Regions from separate parts of the Arthrobacter antioxidans genome, predicted to be linked through region 1. Evidence: riboswitches for the same ligand, from Rfam matches in the RefSeq annotation. Region 1 holds a riboswitch; each other region holds the start of a gene.
What was found. A riboswitch is a leader RNA that binds a small molecule or an ion and turns the genes downstream of it on or off. The one in region 1 is predicted to bind cyclic di-AMP.
Positions count from the first base shown of each region.

Region 2: it holds a riboswitch for cyclic di-AMP, as region 1 does, so the genes downstream of both, MWM45_RS02660 (NlpC/P60 family protein) here and MWM45_RS01620 (C40 family peptidase) in region 1, are expected to answer to the same signal.
Region 3: it holds a riboswitch for cyclic di-AMP, as region 1 does, so the genes downstream of both, MWM45_RS10215 (C40 family peptidase) here and MWM45_RS01620 (C40 family peptidase) in region 1, are expected to answer to the same signal.

Region 1 is NZ_CP095501.1:313,629-321,167, forward strand. Features, by position in the region: gene MWM45_RS01595 (RNA polymerase sigma factor) at 1-532, shown strand, start outside; gene MWM45_RS01600 (hypothetical protein) at 529-1,830, shown strand; gene MWM45_RS01605 (CoA-binding protein) at 1,827-2,339, opposite strand; gene MWM45_RS01610 (O-acetylhomoserine aminocarboxypropyltransferase/cysteine synthase family protein) at 2,336-3,715, opposite strand; SAM riboswitch class I at 3,807-3,911, opposite strand; gene MWM45_RS01615 (hypothetical protein) at 3,996-4,226, shown strand; cyclic di-AMP (ydaO/yuaA leader) riboswitch at 4,347-4,527, shown strand; gene MWM45_RS01620 (C40 family peptidase) at 4,533-5,426, shown strand; gene acs (acetate--CoA ligase) at 5,518-7,464, opposite strand; gene MWM45_RS01630 (ABC transporter permease) at 7,455-7,539, opposite strand, start outside.
Region 2 is NZ_CP095501.1:548,911-556,449, reverse strand. Features, by position in the region: gene MWM45_RS02685 (molybdopterin molybdotransferase MoeA) at 1-291, opposite strand, end outside; gene MWM45_RS02680 (DUF6457 domain-containing protein) at 288-572, opposite strand; gene mobA (molybdenum cofactor guanylyltransferase) at 590-1,204, opposite strand; gene MWM45_RS02670 (HNH endonuclease) at 1,201-1,698, opposite strand; gene MWM45_RS02665 (NlpC/P60 family protein) at 1,920-2,846, opposite strand; gene MWM45_RS02660 (NlpC/P60 family protein) at 2,872-3,759, opposite strand; cyclic di-AMP (ydaO/yuaA leader) riboswitch at 3,765-3,932, opposite strand; gene MWM45_RS02655 (iron-dependent transcriptional repressor DtxR) at 4,064-4,762, opposite strand; gene serC (phosphoserine transaminase) at 5,006-6,130, shown strand; gene MWM45_RS02645 (MFS transporter) at 6,223-7,500, opposite strand; gene MWM45_RS02640 (DUF3027 domain-containing protein) at 7,535-7,539, opposite strand, start outside.
Region 3 is NZ_CP095501.1:2,214,177-2,221,715, reverse strand. Features, by position in the region: gene MWM45_RS10240 (YdcF family protein) at 1-306, opposite strand, end outside; gene MWM45_RS10235 (YceD family protein) at 421-987, shown strand; gene rpmF (50S ribosomal protein L32) at 990-1,193, shown strand; gene rnc (ribonuclease III) at 1,266-2,018, shown strand; gene mutM (bifunctional DNA-formamidopyrimidine glycosylase/DNA-(apurinic or apyrimidinic site) lyase) at 2,019-2,981, shown strand; cyclic di-AMP (ydaO/yuaA leader) riboswitch at 3,091-3,298, shown strand; gene MWM45_RS10215 (C40 family peptidase) at 3,302-4,156, shown strand; gene MWM45_RS10210 (NAD-dependent epimerase/dehydratase family protein) at 4,413-5,378, opposite strand; gene MWM45_RS10205 (alpha/beta fold hydrolase) at 5,375-7,539, opposite strand, start outside.

The DNA of each region.
Region 1 (7,539 bases):
TGCTGATGCGCTCGTCCGCGCGCAGACAGGCGAGCCGGCGGCCCTGTCCCTGATCTATCGGTCGCTGAGCCCGGCCGTGCTGGGATACTTCGCGGGGCGCGGGTCCGAGGACCCGGAGGCCCTCACCCAGGAAGTCTTCCTCGCGGTCTTCTCCAGGCTCGAGTCGGTGACCGGAGGGCTTCCCGGGCTGCGCACGTTCACCTTCTCGGTCGCGCACGCGCGCTACGTGGACGAGGTGCGCAGGAGGACGCGGGCGCCCGTGCTGGTGGGCTACGAGGTCGACGGCGATACCCGGACCACGGACTCCGCGGAGGCGGTGGCGCTCGGCAACCTCGACGTGGCAGGGGGGTTGCTCGAGCAGCTCAGCACCGAGCAGCGCGAGGTCATCCTCCTGCGCATCGTGGCGGAGCTGCCGATCGACCAGGTCGCCGAGATCCTCGGGAAGTCCGCAGGATCGGTGAAGCAGCTGCAGCGGCGGGGACTGCTCAGGCTGAAGGACCTCGTTCAACCCAATGAATCGGAAGCGCTATGACTGGACGTGAGACGCCGGACGCCGTACGGCTCCTCCTCGACGAGGCCGGCGTTGCCGACGACCCCGCCCTCGTGCGCGCCGTGGAGACCATCCGCACCCTCGGGGCGGGACCCGCGCCCGAGGTGACCGCCGAACTCGCCCAGCTGATGGCCGACGGCGGCAGGGCGCCGTCGGGCCGCCGCAACAAGCGGCGTATCACCTTCATCGGTGGAGCGCTGGCCGTGTCCATGGGCGTCGGGATGTCCGGCGTCGCGGCCGGCACCGCTCTCACCGACGGCCTCGCCGAGGCCGTCGAGTCGATGGCACGCTTCAGCATCCGGGACAGCGCCGACCGGGCGCACCCGCTTCCCGGCGCACCGGCGGGGCCCGACGACGGCGGAGGGCCCGTCGTCGCCCCGTCCGCGGAGGCCCCGGCCCGGTCGCTCGCGGAGCCGGTTCCGGCGCCGTCGGCCGCGGCGGAGGTGGGCCGCTCGGCCGATGCCGGTCCCTCCGTGGCGGACGCCGGTCCGTCCGCGGACCATGCGGTGCCGCGTGGTCCGGCAGGCCCCGGTCCGTCCGGTCCGGAGCACACCCCTCCGGGTGCCGCCCCGGATGCGCCGGCCGCTGCGGGTCCACCCGCTGCAGTCCCTCCCGCGCGCCAGGCGCCCCCCGCCGGGACTCCTGCTGCGGAGGCGCCCCCGGCCGCGGTCCCCCCGGCCGCGGCGTCGCCCGTGGGGCCGGCGGGATCCGCGCCGGCGCCCGGACGCGAGCGTCGCTCCCAGACTGCGCCGGGAAGCCCGGCGCCCGGGAGCACTGTGCCGGGAGGCCGGGCTCCGGGGACTGCGGTCCCCGGGAACGGACAGGCAGGCGGTCCGGCCGCAGGGAACGGAAAGCCGGTCGACCCGGCCACAGGCGAGGGGAAGGGGATCGGTCCGGCCCCCGGGCAGGGGAAGGCGGACGGCTCCGTCCCCGGCACGGGCACGGCAGGCGGTCCGGTGCCCGGGAACGGGACCGCGAAGGCGGGCGGCCGGGGTCCCGAGGTCCGGCAGCTGAAGCAGGCCGCGCCGGGGGCTCCGGCCGGTCCTGCTGCCGCCCCGCGGGGGAGCGGCCCGTCCGCTGACGGGCGGGCTGTTCCCGCGCCGCAGGGCTGGGCGTGGCTCCTCGCGCCCGCGGCCGGTCCCGGGCAGGTCCCGTCCGCGCCCGTCACCGGGGACCCCGACCGGCTGTACCCCTGGGAGCCCGGCGCGGAGGAGGCGACGTTCGTGCCCGGCCCCGTCCCGGCGTCGGATGATCCCGCCGGGCTGCCGGGCCTCCGCTAGGAGGTGAGCTGCCGCTTGGAGGAGATGACGCCGGTGTTGAACCCGGCGAGGTTGAGCCCGCCGTGGAAGCGTGCGTGCTCGATCTTGATGCAGCGGTCCATCACCACGTCCAGGCCTGCGGCTTCGGCGTCGCGCGCCACGTCCTCGTGCCAGGACCCCAGCTGCAGCCAGAGCGTTCTCGCGCCGACGTCGAGCGCGTCCTGCAGCACCGAGGGCAGGTCGTCGTGCTTGCGGAACACGTCGACGACGTCGGGCACCTCGGGCAGGTCCTTCAGCGACGCGTAGGCCGGCTGGCCGAGGATCTCCTTCGCCACCGGGTTCACGAAGTACAGGCGGTAGGGGGAGGAGGACTGCAGGTAGGTCGCGACGAAGTAGGACGCGCGCGAGGGCTTGTCCGACGCGCCGACGATCGCCACCGACCGCGCGCTCCTCAGTAGGTTCAGCCGTGCGGGCGCCGACGGCCCCTCCCAGGTCCGTTCGGGTGTCGTGTTGCCGGTGCTGCCGCTCATGCTCCCACTCCCACTGCCCGTGTCGCCGACGCGTCGTCGTCGTTCTCCCCGGCCGCTTCCTGCGGCAGGTCCTCGAACCCGGCGTCGGAGGCGTTCACCGCGATGTCCAGGGCCTGGTCCAGGTCCCAGAGGATGTCCTCGAGGTCCTCCAGCCCCACGGAGATGCGCACGAGGTCCTCGGGGACGCCCGCCGCGGCGAGCTGCTCGGCCGAGAGCTGCTGGTGCGTCGTCGAGCCCGGATGGATCACGAGGGTGCGGGAGTCGCCCACGTTCGCGAGGTGCGAGGCGAGCTGCAGCGACTCGATGAACTTCTGGCCCGCCCTGCGGCCGCCCCTGATGCCGAAGCTGAACACGGAGCCGGGGCCCTGCGGCAGGTAGGTCTTCGCCCGCTCATGATGCGCATGGGTGGGGAGCCCGGCGTAGTTGACGTATTCCACCCGCGGATCTGCCTGCAGCCACTCGGCGACGGCCAGGGCGTTCTCGAGGTGTTCGTCCAGGCGCTGCGCGAGGGTCTCGACCCCCTGCAGGAGCTGGAAGGCGGACATCGGCGAGAGGGAGGGCCCGATGTCGCGGAGCTGCTCGGTGCGCAGCTTGGTCAGGAACCCGTACTCCCCGAAGTTCGCCCACCACTGGATGTTGCCGTAGGACGGCACGGGTTCGGTCATCATGGGGAACTTGCCGTTGCCCCAGTCGAACCGGCCGCTCTCCACGATCACGCCACCGAGCGTGGTGCCGTGCCCGCCGATGAACTTGGTGGCCGAGTGGATGACGATGTCCGCGCCGTGCTCGATGGGGCGCACCAGGTAGGGCGTGCTCAGCGTGGAGTCGACGATGAACGGGACGCCGGCGTCGTGGGCGACCTTCGCAAGGCCCGCGAGGTCGGCGATCTCGCCGGAAGGGTTCGCGATCACCTCGGCGTAGACCGCCTTGGTGTTGTCCCGGATGGCGGCCGCGTAGTCCGCGGGGTCCGTCCCGGGGACGAAGGTGGTCTCGATCCCGAACCGGCGCAGCGTGACGTCGAGCTGGGTGACGGTGCCGCCGTACAGCTGGGAGGCCGCGACGATGTGGTCCCCGGCCTGGCAGAGCGCCGCGAAGGTGATGAACTCCGCGCTCATGCCCGACGCCGTCGCCACCGCCCCGATCCCGCCCTCGAGGGAGGCGATGCGCTCCTCGAACGCGGCGACCGTGGGGTTGCCGATCCGCGAGTAGATGTTGCCGTACTTCTGCAGCGCGAAGAGGTTGGCGGCGTCGTTGGTGTCCTTGAACACGAAGGACGTCGTCTGGTAGATCGGGACCGCCCGGGCCCCGTGGGTGGCGTCGGGCGTGCCGCCCGCGTGCAGTGCGCGCGTGCGGAAACCGAAGGAACGTTCTGCCATCAGGCACCTGCCTTGCTGGATTCGGACACTGCGACGGTGGGTCGGAGGTCGGGGTGGGTGCCGCAGGCGGCTGGGACGATGCTCATGGTTCCCTCCATCGTTCTGGCAGTAGCACCCTCATGCCGGCGCGGGGACGCGGAGGCCAGGGTTGCTGCGGCGTCAGTGAGCCAGATCTCTCGGCCGCTCGGGATGGTCGGATCGAGTCTGACACCGGGCGGGTGCAGAACCAAACCATGTGTCCCCGTGTGAGGCAGGGGTTGCGGCGACCTAGGCTGGAGGGATGGAGGAATGGAGATCGGCAAGCCGGGCGCAGGACCGCAAGCTGTGGCAGACGCTCTGGTACGTCGGCGCCGCGCTGACGCTCACGCTGGCCAGCAGCATCCTCGTGGCCCTGGGCGGCCTCGGAACGGCGGCCACGGACTGGTTCTACGTCCAGCAGGCGGTGCTGCTCTCGCTCAGTGCAGCCGGGACGGTCTTCGCCCTCCGTCGCTGGCGGGCGCTGCGCGGCTGAGGCGCACTTCACCTCCTGTTATTCAAATGTGACAGAAGTGACTGCTGTTAGGTATGGTCAGCACGTGCTTCCGCGACCGTGGGGCGCTCCTGGACGGATTGCCGAGCCCTGCCGTCGTCCCGGACTCGTTCGCAACCACGAAAGGCAGGGACGGGGGAACCACTAGTTCCACCGGGCGCGCAGGAGACCCTGCAGGCGCCCTCGGGGTTAAGCCGCACCACATCACCCACGGGTGATGTGCGCGGCCGGGTGACTCCCATCCGAACCCGACAGCTCACCCCGCAGGCATGGGAGAGGTATAGAACCATGTCACGAAACATTTCTTCAGCGCGCCACCGTGCCGACGTCGACGGCAGTCTCGCGCTGCAGGGCCTGTCCCGCGCCGCCAAGGCTCACGCCACCGCCGTAGGCCGCCCCGTCGCGATCGCCGCCGTCACCTCGGGCCTCGCGCTCGGCGCCGTGGGCACCGCCCACGCCGGTGAGTACACCGAGCAGGGCACGACGACGGCCCCCGCGGCCGTCGCAGCACCGGCCGCCGGTGCCGCAGCGACGACGCACACCGTCGTCGCGGGTGACACCCTGGGCGCCGTCTCGGCACGCTATGGCGTGGACCTGACCGCGGTCCTCACGGCGAACGGCCTGTCCGTCGCATCGATCATCTTCCCCGGCGACACCATCACCATCCCCACCGGCGGTGCCGCTGCGGCTCCGGCCCGGACGGTGTCGGTGCCCGTCGCCGCGCCCGCGGCGTTCGTGGCGGCTGCTCCCGCGGCGCCGGTCCAGCAGGCCGCTGCTGTCGCCCCCGCTCCGGCCGTGTCCACGGCTCCGGCCCCGGGCGTGCACCTGGCCTCCGCCGACATCACGCCGATCGCGACCTCCGGCAGCGCCGGCGGTACCCTCCTGGCTTCCGCCCAGTCACAGCTCGCCGCCGGTGCCGTCCAGGACTGCACCATCCTGGTCGAGAAGGCGCTGCGCGCCGCGGGCATCGCCGTAGGCGATCTCGGGCCCTCGCAGTTCTTCCGGTTCGGCTCCACCGTGGGCACCCCGGCTCCGGGTGACCTCGTCATCACCGGCGGTCACGTCGCGATCTACGCCGGCGGCGGCCAGGTCATCAGCAGCGGCATGAACGGCGCGAACCTCACCATGAAGCACTCCCTCTCGGACCTCCCGGGAGCCTCCTTCGTCCGGGTCGCTGGCTGACACCGGAACGAACCACACGCGGGAAGCGGCAGGCGCTTGGACGGGGCCCCTGCCGCTTCCTTCCTTTAACGCCGGGTCGCCCCAGGGCGCATCACCGGCGGGACAGTACGTCCTGGATCCCCGGGATGCACCCTTCGTTCTGCAGGGAGGTGGTGTCCCCGAGCGCTGAGCCCTCGTAGAGCTGCGTCAGCAGGCGGCGCATGATCTTCCCGGAGCGCGTCTTCGGCACGTCGGGTACGACGACGACGGCGGACGGCCGCGCGATCGGCCCGATGGCCGTCGCGACATGGGCGCGGAGCGTCGAGGCGACGTCCGTCTCCGGATCGGCGCCCGCGGCCAGCACCACGAACGCCGCGATGGCATGACCTGTCAGGGGATCGGGCACGGGGCAGGCGCCGGCCTCGGTGACGAGCGGGTGGGCGACGAGCGCCGATTCGATCTCGATCGTGGACAGCCGGTGGCCCGAGACGTTGATGACGTCGTCCACGCGGCCCAGGATCCAGGTGTCGCCGTCGTCGTCGTACCGTGCGCCGTCGCCGGCCAGGAACCAGCCCTGCGCCGCGAACGTGCGCCAGTAGGAGTCGAGGTAGCGCTGCGGGTCGCCCCAGACGGTGCGTGCCATGGCCGGGCCGTGACGGTCCACCACGATCAGGCCCTGCACGCCCGGCGGGACGGGACGGCCCTCCTCGTCGACGATGCGCGTGCTGACCCCGGGCAGCGCGCGGGCGGCGCACCCCGGCTTGAAGTCCGCATCGGTGGGGCTGGGGGAGAGCACGGTGGCGCCGGTCTCCGACTGCCACCAGGTGTCGACGACGGGCACCTCGTCGCGGCCGAGGTTCCGGCGGAACCAGCGCCACGCCTCGGGGTTGACCGCCTCGCCGACCGTGCCGAGCACGCGGATGCTCGAGAGGTCGTAGGAGCACGGGACGCCGTCCGGGAACCAGCCCATGAGCGAGCGCACCAGCGTGGGCGCGGTGTAGTAGCTCGTGACGCCGTAGCGTTCGATGACCTCGAGGTGGCGTCCCGGATGGGGCGTGTTGGGTGTGCCCTCGTAGAGGACCTGCGTGGCCCCGTTGGAGAGCGGACCGTACAGCTCGTAGGTGTGGGCGGTGACCCAGGCGAGGTCGGCGGTGCACCAGTGGACGTCCTGCCCGCGCAGCGCCGGATCGGGGTTGCTGAAGAGGTGCTCGAAACTCCAGGACGCCTGCGTGAGGTACCCGCCCGAGGTGTGCACGAGGCCCTTGGGCTTCCCCGTGGTCCCCGACGTGTACATGATGAACAGCGGCGTCTCGGCGTCGAACGCCTCCGGCTCGTGGTGCGGTGAGGCGGTGTCGACGACGTCGTGCCACCACACGTCGCGGCCGTCGGTCCAGCTGATGTCCGAGCCGGTGCGGCGGACCACGAGGACGTGCTCGATGCTGTTGTCCCCGGCCACCGCGGCGTCGGCGTTGTCCTTCACGGGCACGGCGACGCCCCGCCGGAACTGGCCGTCCGTGGTGACCAGCAGCTTGGCACCGGTGTCCTCGACGCGGAAGCGGAGCGCCTCCGCCGAGAACCCGCCGAAGACCAGCGAGTGCACGGCGCCGATCCGCGCGCAGGCGAGCGTGATGACCACCGTCTCGACGAGGACCGGCAGGTAGACGACCACGCGGTCGCCCGTCCCGATGCCCAGTGCCAGCAGCGCGTTCGCGGCCCGCGACACCTCGTCCTGCAGGTCCGCGTAGGTGACGGTGCGGCGGTCCCCGGGCTCGCCCTCGAAGTGGAGTGCCACGCGGTCGCCGCGCCCGGCCCGGACATGCCGGTCCACGCAGTTCGCGGCGACGTTCAGGGTACCGCCCGAGAACCACTCGATGGCCGGGATGCTGAGGGTCCCGTCCGCCTGCGGCTCCGCCTTCTCGAAGGAGTGCACGGTGTGCCACGGCGTGTCCCAGTCGAGCCGTGCGGCCTGTTCGGCCCAGAAGGCGAGGCGCCCGGCCTCCTCCTGGGCTGCGGTGGCCGCGTCCGTACCGGTGCCTGCCGTGCCGGTGCCTACGCCCACCGTCGCACCGCCCAGCGTTCCGCGATGCCGAGGAGCGCATCCGTCGTCTTGCCGATCACGGCCAGCAGGATGATC
Region 2 (7,539 bases), 240 kb from region 1:
TGCGAGCGAGACCTCCCCGGAATCGCTGTGCGGGGTCGCCCTGCCGCGCGGGTGCTCCGGCTCGGGGCGGCTCACGAGCGTCCAAAGCGGCGCGCCGTTGACCGCCCAGCCGTCCATCGCGGACGACGCGTAGTGGGGGATGGCCTGCAGCGCGTGCACCGGCTCCGCAAGGGTCTGCCCGAGGGCGTCGGCAAGGGGGACGGTCTGGAACGGCAGGGGTCGCCCGGCGCCGTAGGCCAGGGCACGGGCCGTCGCCCAGTCGGCATTGGTCGCTGCGCCGGCCTCGATCATGCGGTACCGCCTTCCGTCGCGGCCTCCGCGCACAGGGCATCGGCGACGCCCAGTGCCGAGCGCATGGCCACGTCCTCGTCGGCCTGCCCGCTGCCGACGGCGAGACCGGCGGCGTAGCCCGCCACGAACGTCGTCAGGGGCGCGGCGGGGCGCACCACGCCGTGGGCCGCCTTGCCGGCCAGGTCGAGGACGGCGTCGATGTCCACGTCCGTCCCGTCGATCTCGAAGGCGGCGAGCAGCCGTCCGGTCCATTCGTGCAGCAGCTTCTGGCGATCGTCCATGAGCCCTCCGGGAGGTGCTAGGGGACGTCGACTCCCAGGACCCTCGCATCAGCCCAGGTGTCGACGTCGTGCGTTGTGCCCGGCGCAACCGGGACAGGTCTGGTCCTCACACTAGCAAGGAGGCTGCGCATCGACAGGTTGTCGGCGGTCCCGGCGGCGAGGACAGCGTCCACGGCGGCCGCCAGATCATCGCTCCGGTAGAGCGCCGCGAGCGGCTGGGAGCGGCCCCCGTCCACGGCCACGAGCGATGCGCCGTCGTCGCCGGCCGCCTCGGCGAGCAGCACGTCGACGAGCTCGGCGACGCGCGGCATGTCGCAGGCGACGACGGCGCACCAGGGCGCACGGACACCCGTCCCGGCCCGTAGTCCGGCCACGAGCGCCGCCGCCGGTCCGGCGAAGGCCGGCTCCTCCCGTACGAAGGACGGCGCGCCCGGCAGCCCGCGCCACCCGTCGGCCTCGGGCCCCACGACCACCATCTGCCGGGCCTCGGCGAGCGCGGCGCACGTCCGCTCGAGCAGGGTCACGCCCTCCACGACCAGCCCGGCCTTCGGGACGCCGCCGAGCCGGGAGGACCGCCCGCCGGCGAGGATCACGGCGTCGAACGGCGGGCGGGGGGCCTCTCCTGTCCTCACGCGGCGGTCTCCGCGAGGAACTCGCTCCACTGCGGCGCGGGCCTCTCCAGTTCGCGGATCTGCCACTGGGGGCCGCGGGGCGGGCGGGGTACCACCCGCAGGGACCAGCCGAGGCTGGCGAGCGTCTTGTTCCCCTTGGCGTTGTTGCATCGCAGGCAGCAGGCCACGAGGTTCTCCCACGTGTCGCCGCCGCCCCGCGACCTGGGCATCACGTGGTCGATGGTGGACGCCGCCTTCCCGCAGTAGGCGCACTGGTGGTTGTCCCGGCGCAGCACCCCTCGCCTCGTCGCCGTGAAGTCCTGGCGGTAGGGCACTTTCACGTATCTGTTGAGCAGGATCACCGAGGGCCTTCCGAAGACTTCTGCAGGACCGACCACGGGGTCGTCGTCCTCCGCCACGACGCTCGCCTTCCCCGTGAGCACAAGGACCAGCGCCCGGCGGAAGGTGACGACCGCCAGCGGTTCATATCCTGCATTCAGAACGAGAGTGCGCATTCGACGTGCCCCATTGCTGACCTGTCCCCCGCGACCGGGTGCCATCCCGGGATCGGGAGAAGTGCTTCGGATGGACACTGCAAGGGTAAGCCGCACCCGCCCGTCCGCGGAACGCCGGACCGACGACGTGCGGGCTGCTGCTCCTGCCGGCTCCTACCGCGGGACCAACGACAGGAGGACCGGCACGTATGCCGGTCCTCCTGTCCGCGCATCCGTGCGGGTCAGCCGCCCACGCGGATGTACACGCCGCCGGAGCCGAGTTCGGCCGGGGCCACGACAGTGCTGTTGCCGTTGAATCCGCCGTGGATGGCCTGGCCGCCGCCGATGTACACCGCGATGTGGGCCATGCCCATGCCCCCGTCGGCGTAGTAGACCAGGTCGCCGGGGATGGCCTCGCCGGCACTCACCGTGCGGCCGAGGGACAGGTAGCCGGCCGGCCAGCCGTGGAAGTTGATCCCGGCGGCGGCGAGGGAGTTGCTCGCCAGGCGCGTGCAGTCCTGCGTGACGCCGAGCTGGCCCTTCGCGGCGGCGGCGATCGTCGCCGCCTTACCCGAGGAGGGTGCTGGTGCTGGTATGCGCCTCGAGGCCGGGACGATCGTTGCCGCGCGTGTCTCCGCGACGGGCGCCGGGGCGGCCGGGGCGGCCGGTGCCTCGACCGGGGCCGCCACCGCGGGAGCGGCGACGGCGGCAGTGGCAGGTGCTTCCGCGACGGGCGCCTCGACCACGGGGGCCTCCACGACGGGAGCCTCGACGACAGGAGCCTCGACGACGGGCGCTTCCACGACAGGAGCCTCGACGACGGGGGCTTCCACGACGGGAGCCTTCTCGACGACGACCGGCTTGGCCTTCACCTTGACCGGGGTCATGTTGAAGGCCACCACGGTCTTGTCCGAGGCGACGACGGCCGCGCGGGCGGAGGGCAGGGTGAGCTTCGACGCTGCGACGTCGCGCTGGGGCTGGAGGTCGGCGGCGTTGGCAGCGACCCCGCCGGTCAGGACGAGCCCGGATGCGGCGGCGAAGACGGCGGCCTGGCGGCCCATGCCGCCGGCGTTGGTGGACACGGTCCGTGCGAGGACGGAGAAGGCGGCGGCGTTGCGGGCGTCGTCGCGGTGGCGGGCGGCAGGGCGTGAGGACATGAGTGATGACATGAGGGTGTTCTCCAGGTGTGGGGTTCTAGCGGACGCGGACGAAGCCGGCGCCGGGGAGGTCTGAGAGGTTGTGCAGGCCGGTGTTCATGCCGTTGAGGCCACCGCTGACGACCTGGCCGTTGCCGACGTAGATCGCGACATGGCCGCCGGTGATGACGAGGTCACCGGGGGCGGGTGATCCGACGACGGCGCCGAACTGGAAGAACTGACCGGGAGCGAGGTCGCCCACGGACTTACCGACCGAGCGCAGGGCCTTCTCGACCATGGCGGTGCAGTCCTGGGCGACGCCGATCTGTGAGTACGCCGACCCGACCAGGCCGGCGGCGACGCCGGAGGACGGGGCGGGAGCGGGAGCCGGGGCGGGAGCGGGCGCCGGGGCCGCGGGAGCCGCGGCAGCGGCGACGACCGCGGGCGCGGTGGCTGGTGCTGCCATGACCGGAGCGGGGGCTGTGGCGGCGGGGGCTGCGTCCACGGGCGCGGTGGCCGGTGCTGCCACGACCGGAGCGGCCTCGACCGCGGCGACCGGGGCCGGGGCTGCTGCCGGTGGGATCTCCGCGGGAGCTTCCTCGACGACCGGCGCCTCCACCACGGGGGATGCTTCGACGGCCTTCGGGGCGGTCTTCACCTCGACGGCGACGCGGTCGAAGGACACCGTCGCGGTGGACGGCACGGTGACCTCGGCCGTCACGACCCGCTCGATGGCCAGGGCTGCGGAGGACTGCACCTCGCGCTCTGCGCCGACGGACCCCTGGGCCGGCAGGCCGGCGGTGAGGACCAGGCCTGACGCTGCGACGATGACGGCGGCCTGGCGGCCGACGGATCCGGCATTGGATGCGACGGCGGCGGACAGGGCGGTCAGCGGACTGATGTTTCCGGGCGCGCGGTGGCGGCCCGGCGAAGAGCTGGTGGACACGTTGGATTGCCTCTCCCAACGCCTGCGAGGTGAGCTGTCGGATTCGGATGGGAGTCACCCGGCCGCTGCGTGAACAGCGACTTAACCCCAAGGATTTCTTCTCAGAAACCCAGAATTGGTTCCCCCGCCTCTGCCATGCGATGGTGCGGACGGACCTCCGGCAATGGCAGAGCTAGGCGATTTGCAGGAGGGTGCTGGATCTAGAGCGAGTCCGGCACAAATCGAACGCTACAACACAACGCGAGATATGTCACATTCTGATCACGGAACGGTGTGTTTCTGGTGACGAAAGCCTGGGAGGCGGTCAGTCCTCGAGGGAGACGAAGACATGCGAGGCGACCTCGGGCGGCAGTTCGAGGGCCCCCTCGACGCCGGGGACGCGCACCGAGACGTAACCCCCGACCGATTCGAGGGTGAGCCGTGCGCCGGGGCGTAGCCCGCCTTCGTCGAGCTGCGTGAGGAGCTCGGGGTCCACCTGGATGGGCTCGGCGAGGCGCGCGAGCGTGACCTTGCTGCCGGGGGTGTAGGTGGCCATCGCGGACAGCAGCGTGACCACGCCGTCGGTGAACAGCGCCGATTCCACGCCGCCGATCGCCGCCAGCCCGGGGATCGGGTTGCCGTAGGGGGAGTCCGAGGGCTTGCCGAGGAGCTCGTACAGCCGGCGCTCCACGCGCTCGCTCATGACGTGCTCCCAGCGGCACGCCTCGTCGTGCACGTACGCCCAGTCGAGTCCGATCACGTCGCTCAGCAGGCGCTCCGCGAGACGGTGCTTCCTCATCACGCCGGTGGCGCGGCGGCGGCCGGTCTCGGTGAGCTCCAGGTGCCTGTCTCCCGAGACGACCACGAGGCCGTCGCGTTCCATCCGTCCGATGGTCTGGGACACGGTGGGGCCGGAATGGCGCAGCCGCTCGGCGATGCGCGCACGGAGCGCGACGATGTTCTCTTCCTCGAGCTCAAGGATGGTCCGCAGGTACATCTCGGTGGTGTCGATGAGGTCCGTCATGCGGTTCAGCTCCTTGGTGCGGTGCGGGTGCGCGGCTGGACTGCCTCACGCCGGTGAGGGGTGCGGCCATCGGCCCGGCTCCGCCCCACGCCTCCCAAGGTTAACGCATGGCATCAAGCGCCCGGCAATCCCACCCCCGGGCGGCCGGGGCGACTTCCCCGGGGGTTGTTAACAAATGGAGGGCCACCGACCGCTGGGGCAGAATGAAGTCTGAACCCCTGCCGTCCCAGAGCTGGAGCCCCCATGAGCGAGTCGCCCCGCATTCCCGCACACCTCCTCCCCTCGGACGGCCGCTTCGGTGCGGGCCCGTCGAAGGTCAGGAGCGGCCAGATCGACGCCCTCGTCGCGGCCGGCACGTCCCTCCTCGGGACCTCCCACCGCCAGGCCCCGGTCCGCGACCTCGTGGGGCGCATCCGCGATGGGCTCGGCACCTTCTTCGCCGCCCCCGACGGGTACGAGGTGGTCCTCGGCGTCGGCGGTTCGACGGCCTTCTGGGACGTCGCCACCTTCGGCCTCGTCGACCGGAAGGCCCAGCACCTCTCCTTCGGCGAGTTCGGTTCCAAGTTCGCGTCCGCCACCGACAAGGCGCCGTTCCTCGACGCCTCCAGCATCCTCACGAGCGAGCCGGGCACCCGCCCGGACGCGACGGCGGAGGAGGGCGTCGACGTCTACGCCTGGCCGCAGAACGAGACCTCCACCGGGGTGGCGGCACCCGTCCGGCGCGTCGAGGGCGCCGACGACGGCGCGCTCGTCGTCGTCGATGCCACCTCGGCAGCAGGCGGGCTCGACGTCGACGTCGCCCAGGCGGACGTCTACTACTTCGCGCCGCAGAAGAACTTCGCCTCCGACGGCGGCCTGTGGCTCGGCCTCTTCTCCCCCGCCGCACTGGAGCGCGCTGCGCGCATCGCCGCCGGTGACCGGTGGGTCCCGGACTTCCTCAACCTGCAGACCGCCATCGACAACTCGCGCCTCGACCAGACCTACAACACGCCGTCATTGGCGACCCTCGTCACGCTGGAGGCGCAGGTGCGGTGGCTCAACGCGCAGGGCGGCCTGCCCTTCGCGGCGGCCCGGACGGCGGACTCGGCGGGACGGCTGTACCGCTGGGCGGAGGCCTCCCCCGTGGCGAGCCCCTACGTGGCACGCCCCGAGGACCGCTCGAACGTGATCGTGACGGTGGACTTCGACGACGCCGTGGACGCCGCCCGCATCGCCGCGATCCTGCGCGCCAACGGCGTCGTCGACGTCGAGCCGTACCGGAAGCTGGGGCGCAACCAGCTCCGCGTCGCCACCTTCGTGGCGATCGAGCCCGACGACGTCTCGGCCCTCATCGGCTGCATCGACCACGTGGTCGAGAACCTCCTGTAGGTCGGTTCGTCCGGGGACCCGGCCCGCTCCGACCTCCGCGGCGGGTCCCCGTCCGCGCGGACCGCCCCAGAAGGCCCTGTCCGCGGACCGGCCTACGGTGTGGGATCGGACGCGCCGGCCTCGTGGTCGATGCGCAGGCGTCGGGGCGCCGAACGGTCGTAGCGCAGCCGCACGGCGTGGTAGCGCCATGCCCAGAAGATCCCCGCACCGGCGGCGACCAGTCCCGACGCCGCCGCGACCCCGAGGCTCCACCGCGGGCCGAACATGTCCGAGACCCACCCCACCACCGGCGCTCCGAGGGGCGTCCCCCCGAGGAAGATGGCGAAGTACAGGGCCATGACGCGTCCGCGCATGGCCGGTTCCGTGGTGGTCTGCACGTAGGCGTTGGCGCTGGTCATCAGCGTGAGCGCGAACAGGCCCACGGGCACGAGCGCCAGCCCGAAGAGCCACAGGGTGGGTGCCAGGGCGGCCAGCGCGCACGCGATCCCGAAGGCCGCCGAGGCGCCGAAGATGAACCGCAGGCGCGGCCTGTCGCGCCGGGCGGAGAGCAGTGCGCCCGCGACGGAGCCCACGGCCATCACCGAGGACAGCACCCCGAAGACCCCGGCGCCCTGGCCGAACTCGGTGCGCGCCATCGCGGCGATGAACACGGCGAAATTCAGTCCGAAGGTTCCGACGATGAAGATCGCGAGCATCACCATCATGAGGTCCGGCCGGCCCCGCACGTAGCGGAAGCCCGCCCTGATGCGCCCCTTGCCCGGCGCCGGACGCGGTTGCGCGTTCAGTTCGGAACTGCGCATTGCGAGCATCACGTAGACCATCGCACCGAACGTCAGGGCGTTGATCATGAACACCCATCCCGGCCCCACGCCCGCGGTCAGCAGCCCGGCGATGGCGGGGCCCACGAGGCGGGCCCCGTTGAAGGAGGCGCTGTTGAGCGCCACGGCGTTGGGGAGGTACTCGTCGCGTACGAGGTCCGAGACGAACGCCTGCCGGGCCGGGGCGTCGAAGGCCGAGACGACGCCGAGCGCCAGGGCGAAGGCGTAGACATGCCAGAGGGCGGCGACGTCCAGGAGGACCATCAGTCCGAGGCCGACGCCCAGCAGCGCCATCGCCACCTGCGTGGTCACGAGGAGCTTCCGCCGGTCGACGGTGTCCGCGATGAGGCCCGCCCACGGCGCGATCACGAGTTGGGGCCCCAGTTGCAGGGCCATGACGATCCCCAGCGCCGACGCGTTCTGCTCGGTCAGGATGTCGTAGACCAGCCAGTCCTGCGCGGTCCGCTGCATCCACGTGCCGATGTTGGAGATCAGCGCCCCGATGAACCAGAGCCTGTAGTTGTGGATGCCGAGGGACCGGAAGGTGCTCATGCCCCTCCCCGTCCGCTCCGGCACCCCGCGTGGATCACT
Region 3 (7,539 bases), 1.9 Mb from region 1:
GGGGTTCTCCTCGGCGCAGACGGCGTCGGTCGCCGCATTGCCCGGCAGCCCGGTGGAGGAGAGGACCAGTTCGTCCGCGACGCCGTCGTCGATCAGTTCCCGGCCGAGCGGCAGGCGTTCCGCTGCCGCCCCGGCGAGGACGACGACGGCGTCGGCCCTGCCCGCCGGGCGGAGCGGGGGATCGTAAAACAGCGTCCAGGCGAGGACCAGCCAGGCCGTCAGGACTGCAGCCAGCAGCACGCCCACCGTGCGCAGGACCCGCAGGAGACGTCGACGCGGTGCGGGGGGCGGGGGATCGGACGTCACGGTCCGAGCCTAGACGCCGCGCCCGTTTTGGGCCTGCCCGCCTGATCAGGATAGGATGGTACGTCGGTCATATGTTCTACAGGAGTCACCATTAAAAGCGATCTCAGTTCGCCTTTGACTTTCAGTGTCAAGGATCTCGGACGCAGTCCGGGAAGCATGCGGACAATCGAAGAACATGCGCCGGTACCCAAGGATTTCGGCGTCGCCCTGATCGGCGTGCAGGAGGGTTCCGAAATGGAGCTGGACCTGCGCTTCGAATCGGTGCACGAGGGGATCCTGGTATCGGGAACGGCGAACGTCGAAGTAACCGGCGAGTGCGGCCGGTGCCTGGAACCACTGCGGTTCGACCGCGACGTGGAGATCCAGGAGCTCTTCTTCTACAGCGACTCAGCGTCGCTGTCGGTGGAAGAGGAAGAAGAACAGCACAGGGTGGAGAACGATTCGGTCGATCTGGAACCCGTGTTGAGGGATGCAGTGGTTACGTCGCTGCCATTCCAGCCGGTGTGCCGGGAGGATTGTCAGGGCCTGTGCTCCGAATGCGGAGCGCAGCTCAACGATGATCCTGACCACCACCATGAAGTTTTGGATCCTCGCTGGTCAGCCCTTGCCGGGCTGACGGGCACCGCCGCCGAGCAGGACGCGGCACCCAAGTCAGAGTCAGACGAGAAGGAAGAGAGTTAGCCGTGGCTGTCCCGAAACGGAAAATGTCCCGCGCGAATACCCGCGCACGCCGGTCCCAGTGGAAGGCAACCGCCCCCAAGCTGGTCAAGACCCTCGAGAACGGCCGCGTCACCTACAGCCTCGCCCACCAGGCCAAGGTTGTCACCGATTCCGCCGGCACCCCGCTGTTCCTTGAATACAAGGGCCGCAAGGTAGCCGACGTCTAACAACGGACCCGCGCTCCCGGCCGGCCTTGCGCCTGCCGGTGGCCGTCCGCTGCTGGATCAGCTGATGCAGTTGTGAAGAATACGGAAGACCTCACGAAGCGTCTCGGTGTCGATATCGACACCGGGACGCTTCGTCTTGCCCTGACGCACCGCTCCTACGCCTATGAGAAGGGCGGGATCCCGACGAACGAGCGCCTGGAGTTCCTCGGCGACTCGGTGCTCGGGCTGGCGGTCACCGATGCCCTGTACCGGGACCACCCGGATCTGTCCGAGGGCGACCTCGCCAAGAGGCGCTCCGCCGTCGTCAGCACCAGGGCGCTGGCCGGGGTGGCCCGCACCCTGGACCTCGGCAGCTACGTGCTGCTGGGCCAGGGGGAGAAGCTGACGAACGGACGCGACAAGGCCTCGATCCTGGCGGACACCATGGAGGCCGTCATCGGGGCCGCCTACCTCAGCCACGGCATCGAGACGGCGCGCGCCATGGTCATGCGGCTGATCGGGCCGCTGCTGCTCGATGCGGCGGTGCTCGGCGAGGGGACCGACTGGAAGACCCGCATCCAGGAAACGGCGGCTGCCCGGCGGCTCGGCACCATCGACTACCGGGTCGACGGGACGGGCCCGGACCACGCCCGGACGTTCACGGCACGCCTGCTGATCGGTGGCACGGAGTACGGCTCCGGGTGCGGCAATTCGAAGAAGGAAGCCGAGCAGGCGGCTGCGGCCGCCTCGTGGAAGACCCTCGCGGTGCCGCTGGACCCACTGCTGCCGGGCGGTCCCGCCGACGCCGACAGCACCGGCACCCCCGCGTCACCCGACGGACCCTGAGTGCCTGAACTCCCCGAGGTCGAGGTCGTCCGTCGCGGCCTCGCGCGCTGGGTGGCGGGACGCGTCATCGACTCCGTGGAGGTCCTGGATCCCCGGTCGCTCCGGCGGCACGTCGACGGCGTCGAGGACTTCGTCGGCAACCTCGCGGGGGCCCGTGTGCGCGACGTGGTGCGCCGGGGGAAGTTCCTCTGGATGACGCTCGAGGACGCAGGCCGGCCCGGTGGTCGCCCCCACGTAGCCCTCATGGCACACCTCGGGATGAGCGGACAGCTCCTGGTCGAGGACCCCGACGCGCCCCTGGAGAAGCACCTGAAGGTCCGCCTCGCGCTCTCCCCGGCGGTCGACGACGAGGGCGCCGCCCTGCCGGGTGAGCTGCGATTCGTCGACCAGCGGATCTTCGGCGGCATGTTCGTGGCCGACCTGGAGCCGACGCCGGACGGACTGCCCGGCGGGCTCGGCATCTCCGACCTCCCGCTCGTACCCCACCAGGCGGCGCACATCGCGCGCGATCCCCTCGACCCCGGATTCTCCGCAGCCTCCTTCCACGAGCGTCTCCGCGGCCGCAGGACGGGCCTCAAACGCGCGCTCCTCGACCAGGGGCTCGTCTCGGGGATCGGCAACATCTATGCCGACGAGGCGCTCTGGGCGGCCAGATTCCACTATGCGCGGCCCACGGACACCCTGCGACGACCCGACACGCAGCGCATCCTCGACGCCGTCACCTCGGTGATGCACCGGGCGCTGGCGGCCGGCGGCACCAGCTTCGACTCCCTGTACGTCAACGTGAACGGTGCGTCGGGCTATTTCGCCCGCGATCTGGAGGCCTACGGGCGGGAGGGCCGGCCCTGCCGACGGTGCGCCTCCGAGGGCAGGACCACGCTGTTGCGCCGCGAATCCTTCATGAACAGGTCCTCCTACCTGTGCCCGCACTGCCAGCCCAGACCACGGAATGCACGGTTCTGAGACGTTAGGGAAAAAAAGGTGATTTTCCCCTCGTGATCTAAATGTGACAACCGGCGTCGGCAGCCGGTACGGTTGGTCTCGCGTCCGATCCACAACGGATGGGCGCCCATCCTCACACTGCCTAACCCTGTCGATGAGGACGGACCGTTCGTACTACACATTCGACAGGGGCGGGGGAACCACTAGCGGACTCGATCACGGGTCCTAGGGGTAAAGACACGCGCAAACCAGCACTGGGGACGGTGGTTTGCAGAAAGCGCGTCCGGATGTCCCATCCGAACCCGACAGCTAACTTCGCAGGCATTGGGAAAGGCATCAACATGTCCAAGCAGAGCCATAACGCGCGCCACCGGGCCGTCCCCACGCGCATCAACCCCTTCATCACGGCATCACGCGCCGTCTCCGCAAGCGCCTCCGTCGCCGGCAAGCCTGCCGCCGTCGTCGCCGTTGCTTCCGGAATCATGTTCGGCGCATCGCTCCCGGCGAACGCCGCAGGCGAGGTCGCCACCCAGCCGGCAGCAGTCTCCACTGCTGCCGCGGGCACCCACACCGTCCAGGCCGGCGACACGCTCGGCTCCATCGCCGCGATGCACGGTCTGAGCGTCGACGTGCTGTTCGCAGCCAACGGGCTCGGCAGCGCCTCGGTCATCTACCCCGGCCAGTCGATCTCCCTCGGCGGTTCGGCTGCTCCTGCGCAGTACTCCGCGCAGTCGGCGTCGATCGTCGCACTGCCCGCCGCAGCACCCGCTCCGGCCGCAGCACCCGCTGCGCCTGCCGCAGCCCCCGCTCCGGCAGCCACCCCCGGTGTCAGCCTCCAGTCCGCCGCGTCGATCACTCCGGTGGCCGGCGGCGGCGTCGTCGGAACGGCGATGCAGGGCGTTGGATCGGGCTACGTGTACGGCGGAACCGCCTTCGGTGCCTGGGACTGCTCGGCCTTCGTGCAGTGGGCCTACGCCCAGAACGGCATCGACCTGCCCCGCACCACCTGGGCCCAGTTCGCTGCCATGACGCCCACCAGCAACCCCCAGCCGGGTGACCTGGTGAGCCAGAACGGCGGCAGCCACGTGGGGATCTACCTCGGCGACGGCCAGATGGTCAGCGCCCTGAACTCCTCGCAGGGTACCCTCGTCCACTCGGTCAACGCCATGTCGGTGGATGGTTACTACACCCGCTAACTGAGCCGCCGGCCCATGGTCGGCGACACCAGTCGGACGGTCAGAAGGACGGGATGCATCACGCATCCCGTCCTTCCGCGTTCCACGGCAAGCCGGAGGCGTCGACGGCGCCCGGAGCATGCTCGTTGTGCACGTGTGGCGGGTTGTCGACGGCAGGACCCACCACAGCTGCGCAATCAGGGCAGATAGGTGTGCCTGACGCGTATGGGTGTGCGCGCACCATCGGGCGCACGAGAAAACGAGGGAAGCCGGAGCCTCAGCGGTAGTACGCCGCCAGGCGCTCGAGCCCTTCGTCGATGCTCACGGACGGGCTCCAGTCGAGCACGCTGCGCGTGTGCCGCTGGTCGAACCAGTGCGCGGTCGACAGCTGCTCCGCCAGGAAGCGGGTCATGGGGGGTTCGTCCGTCCTGCCGAGCCGGAGCCAGGCCCGCTCGATCAGGGAACCGGCACCGCGGGCAAGCACTCCCGGCACGGACCGGGCGGGCGGCTCCACCCCGCCGGCACGGCAGATCCCGCCGAGCAGCTCGGCGATCGGGCGGGGCTCGCCGTTGGTGACGACCAGCGCCTGGCCCTGTGCCGCGTCCATCCGCCGCAGGCACGCGACGATGGCCGACGCCGCATTGTCCACGTAGGTGGTATCGATCAGGGCGGTCCCGCCGTCGAGCAGGGGAAGACGACCGTGACGGGCGCGCTCGATCACGCGTTCCACCAGCTGGGTGTCGCCGGGACCCCACACGATGTGCGGCCGGATCGCGGCGACGCGGAACGACGGCGTCGAACGGGCCAGGGCGAGCACCTCGGCCGCGGCCTTGGTACGGGCGTAGTCGCCGCGGGCGTGTGCCGGGTCCGCCGGACCGGAGGGAGCCCCGACCAGCGACGAGCCGTCGTGCGCGACGGACGGCGAGGACACATGGACGACGTCGGTGACCCCGGCCGCGCGGGCGGCGTCCAGCAGGATCCGCGTCCCGTCCACGTTGGTGCGCTCGAACTCGGCGGGCACCCCGGTGAAGGAGACCTTCGCCGCGAGGTGGATCACGGCGCGGCAGTCCTGCACCGCGGCGGCGACGGCCGCGGCATCCGTGATCGATCCGAGGACGTCCTGCGCACCGGATACCCCGGAGGGGCGCCGCTGCAGGCACCGGACGTCCTCCCCGGCGGCGACGAGGTGCTCGGCGACGGTGCGCCCCAGCATCCCGCTGGCACCGGTGACGAGGACGGTCACAGGGACCCCGCGCGGGCACCGGAGAGGAACCGGCCGCACCACTGCGCGATGCGCGTGCGGTCGATCTTGGCGTTGTGCCGGATGTCCACCGGGAGCGCGGGGACGGCGACGACCGCGGCGAGGTCGACACCGTGCCCCAGCGCGGCGGAGCGTGCCGCCTCCGCGACCGGAGCATCGGCCAGGGCAGGGCGCCGCCCCGCGGCGTCCGTCTCGAGGACCGCGACCACGGCCTGCGTGCCCGCGGGGCCCACGCCCACGAGGGCCGCCAGCCGGACGCCGTCGATCGTCTCCAGGGACTGCTCGAGGGCGACGGGCGTCAGGACGCCGGAGGCCGCCGTGATGATGTGGCCGAGCCGGCCCTCGACCCAGAGGCGCCCGTCGGCGTCGAAATGGCCGACGTCGCCGGTGCGGTGCCACGGGGGAGTCTGGGTGGACTCGTGCTGCGTCCTCCACAGCCGGAAGTAGCGGTCCTTGACATGGAGGGCGTCCACGAGGATCTCGCCGGTCCGCCCCGGCGCCGTGGTCGCCTCGCGCGTCGCGGCGCCGTCGGCGTCGAGCGGGCTGACGGCGACGCGGGCGCCGTGCACCGGGAGGCCGACGCACACCCCGCCGCCGGCGCCGTCGAGACCGTCCCGCGCGGCAGTCGCGGCGCGTCGGATGCCCGCGAGGTCGATGTCCGCGACGAGGAGGGACTCCGTCATGCCGTAGGGCGTGTGCAGGGTGGCGGACGGCACGAGGTCCTGTACCGCTTCGAGGAGCGGGACGGGGATCGGCGCCCCGGCCGAGAGCAGCAGTGAGATCCGGCCGAGGGCCGTCCTGCCCGCGTCGGTGAGCGCACCGGCGGTAGCGAGCACGTTGCGCAGGGCTGCCGGTGACGCGAAGACGACCGTCGCGTCGATCGCGTCCGCGGCGTCGGCCAGTGCCTGCGCGGTCAGCGTCCGCGGGGCTGTGACATCCATGGCCGGCGTGACCGACGTCGCTCCGAGGGCCGGTCCGAGCAGCGCGAACGGGGCGAAGCCCGCGACGAGCGAGGCCCCCTCGCCGAGTCCCAGGGTCGCCGCGACGGCGTCCCGCATGGCGGAGAGCTGCCGGTGCGTGTAGACGACGCCCTTCGCCGGTCCCGTGGAGCCGGAGGTGAAGAGGATGGCGGCGTCGGCATCGGCGGGCGGCGCCTCCACGACGGACGCCGCGGGCCGTGCGGCGCGCAGGTCGTTGAGCGAGGCCTCCACGCGCAGCGCCCGGCGCGTGGCCGCGGGCAGGGGAGAGGCGCTGATCCGGCGTCCGGGCCACCCGAAGGCGCGGGCCGCGACGAGGGCGCGCTCGATGCCGATGACGACGTCGGGCGCGGACCCCTTCACGGCGCGGCTGAGGCCACGCGCGCCGAGGCCGGCGTCCGCGACGACGATCACGGCGCCGATGCGCAGGCAGGCGTAGATGAGCACGGTCAGGTCCACGCCGGGCGGGACGAGGAGGCTGACCCGGCTGCCGGGACCGTAACCGAGCGCGGTCAGGCCGGCGGCGACGGCGGAGACGTCGTCGGCGAGGTCCCGCCAGGACAGGGTCCGCGGCGGGCCGGCGGGCTGCATCTGCGCGACGGCGGTCCGTGCGGCGTCCGGTCCGGCGGCGAGGTCGGTGAGCCGTTGGCCGAGCGGGACGTACGGGGCCCCGCCAGCAGAGGCGCCTTCCTCGCGGGACGGGACGTCGCTGGAGGGTGCGGGGTGTCCCACCGACCGTTCGGCCAGCCACTGCATGGCCGTCGACGCCGTGTCGGCGTCCTCCTGCACGAGGTGGCTCGCACGTTCGAAGCGGTGGATGTCCGCGTGGGGGAGACGCCGGGCGAGGTCCTCCAGGTAGGGGTCCGAGAAGATCGGGTCGTGCGGTCCCCACATCATGAGCACGGGGACCTCGAGGCTCCTGATCCCCTCGGCCGTCGCGGTCAGGGCCTCGTAGCTGGGGTGCGAGGGATCCGCGGGGATGTCCGAGACGAAGTGCGCGATGCCCTGCCGGTCGGCGGCGGTGCGGTACGGGTCCCTGAAGGCACGGCGCACATCCGGGGACAGGGCGGGCCGGGCGAGGGCCAGGGTCACGTCGAGGAACGCGCTGGTGGTCCGGGTGCCGAGGCCGTGGACGCCCGGGGCGAGGGCGAGCCGGAGCGGCGCGG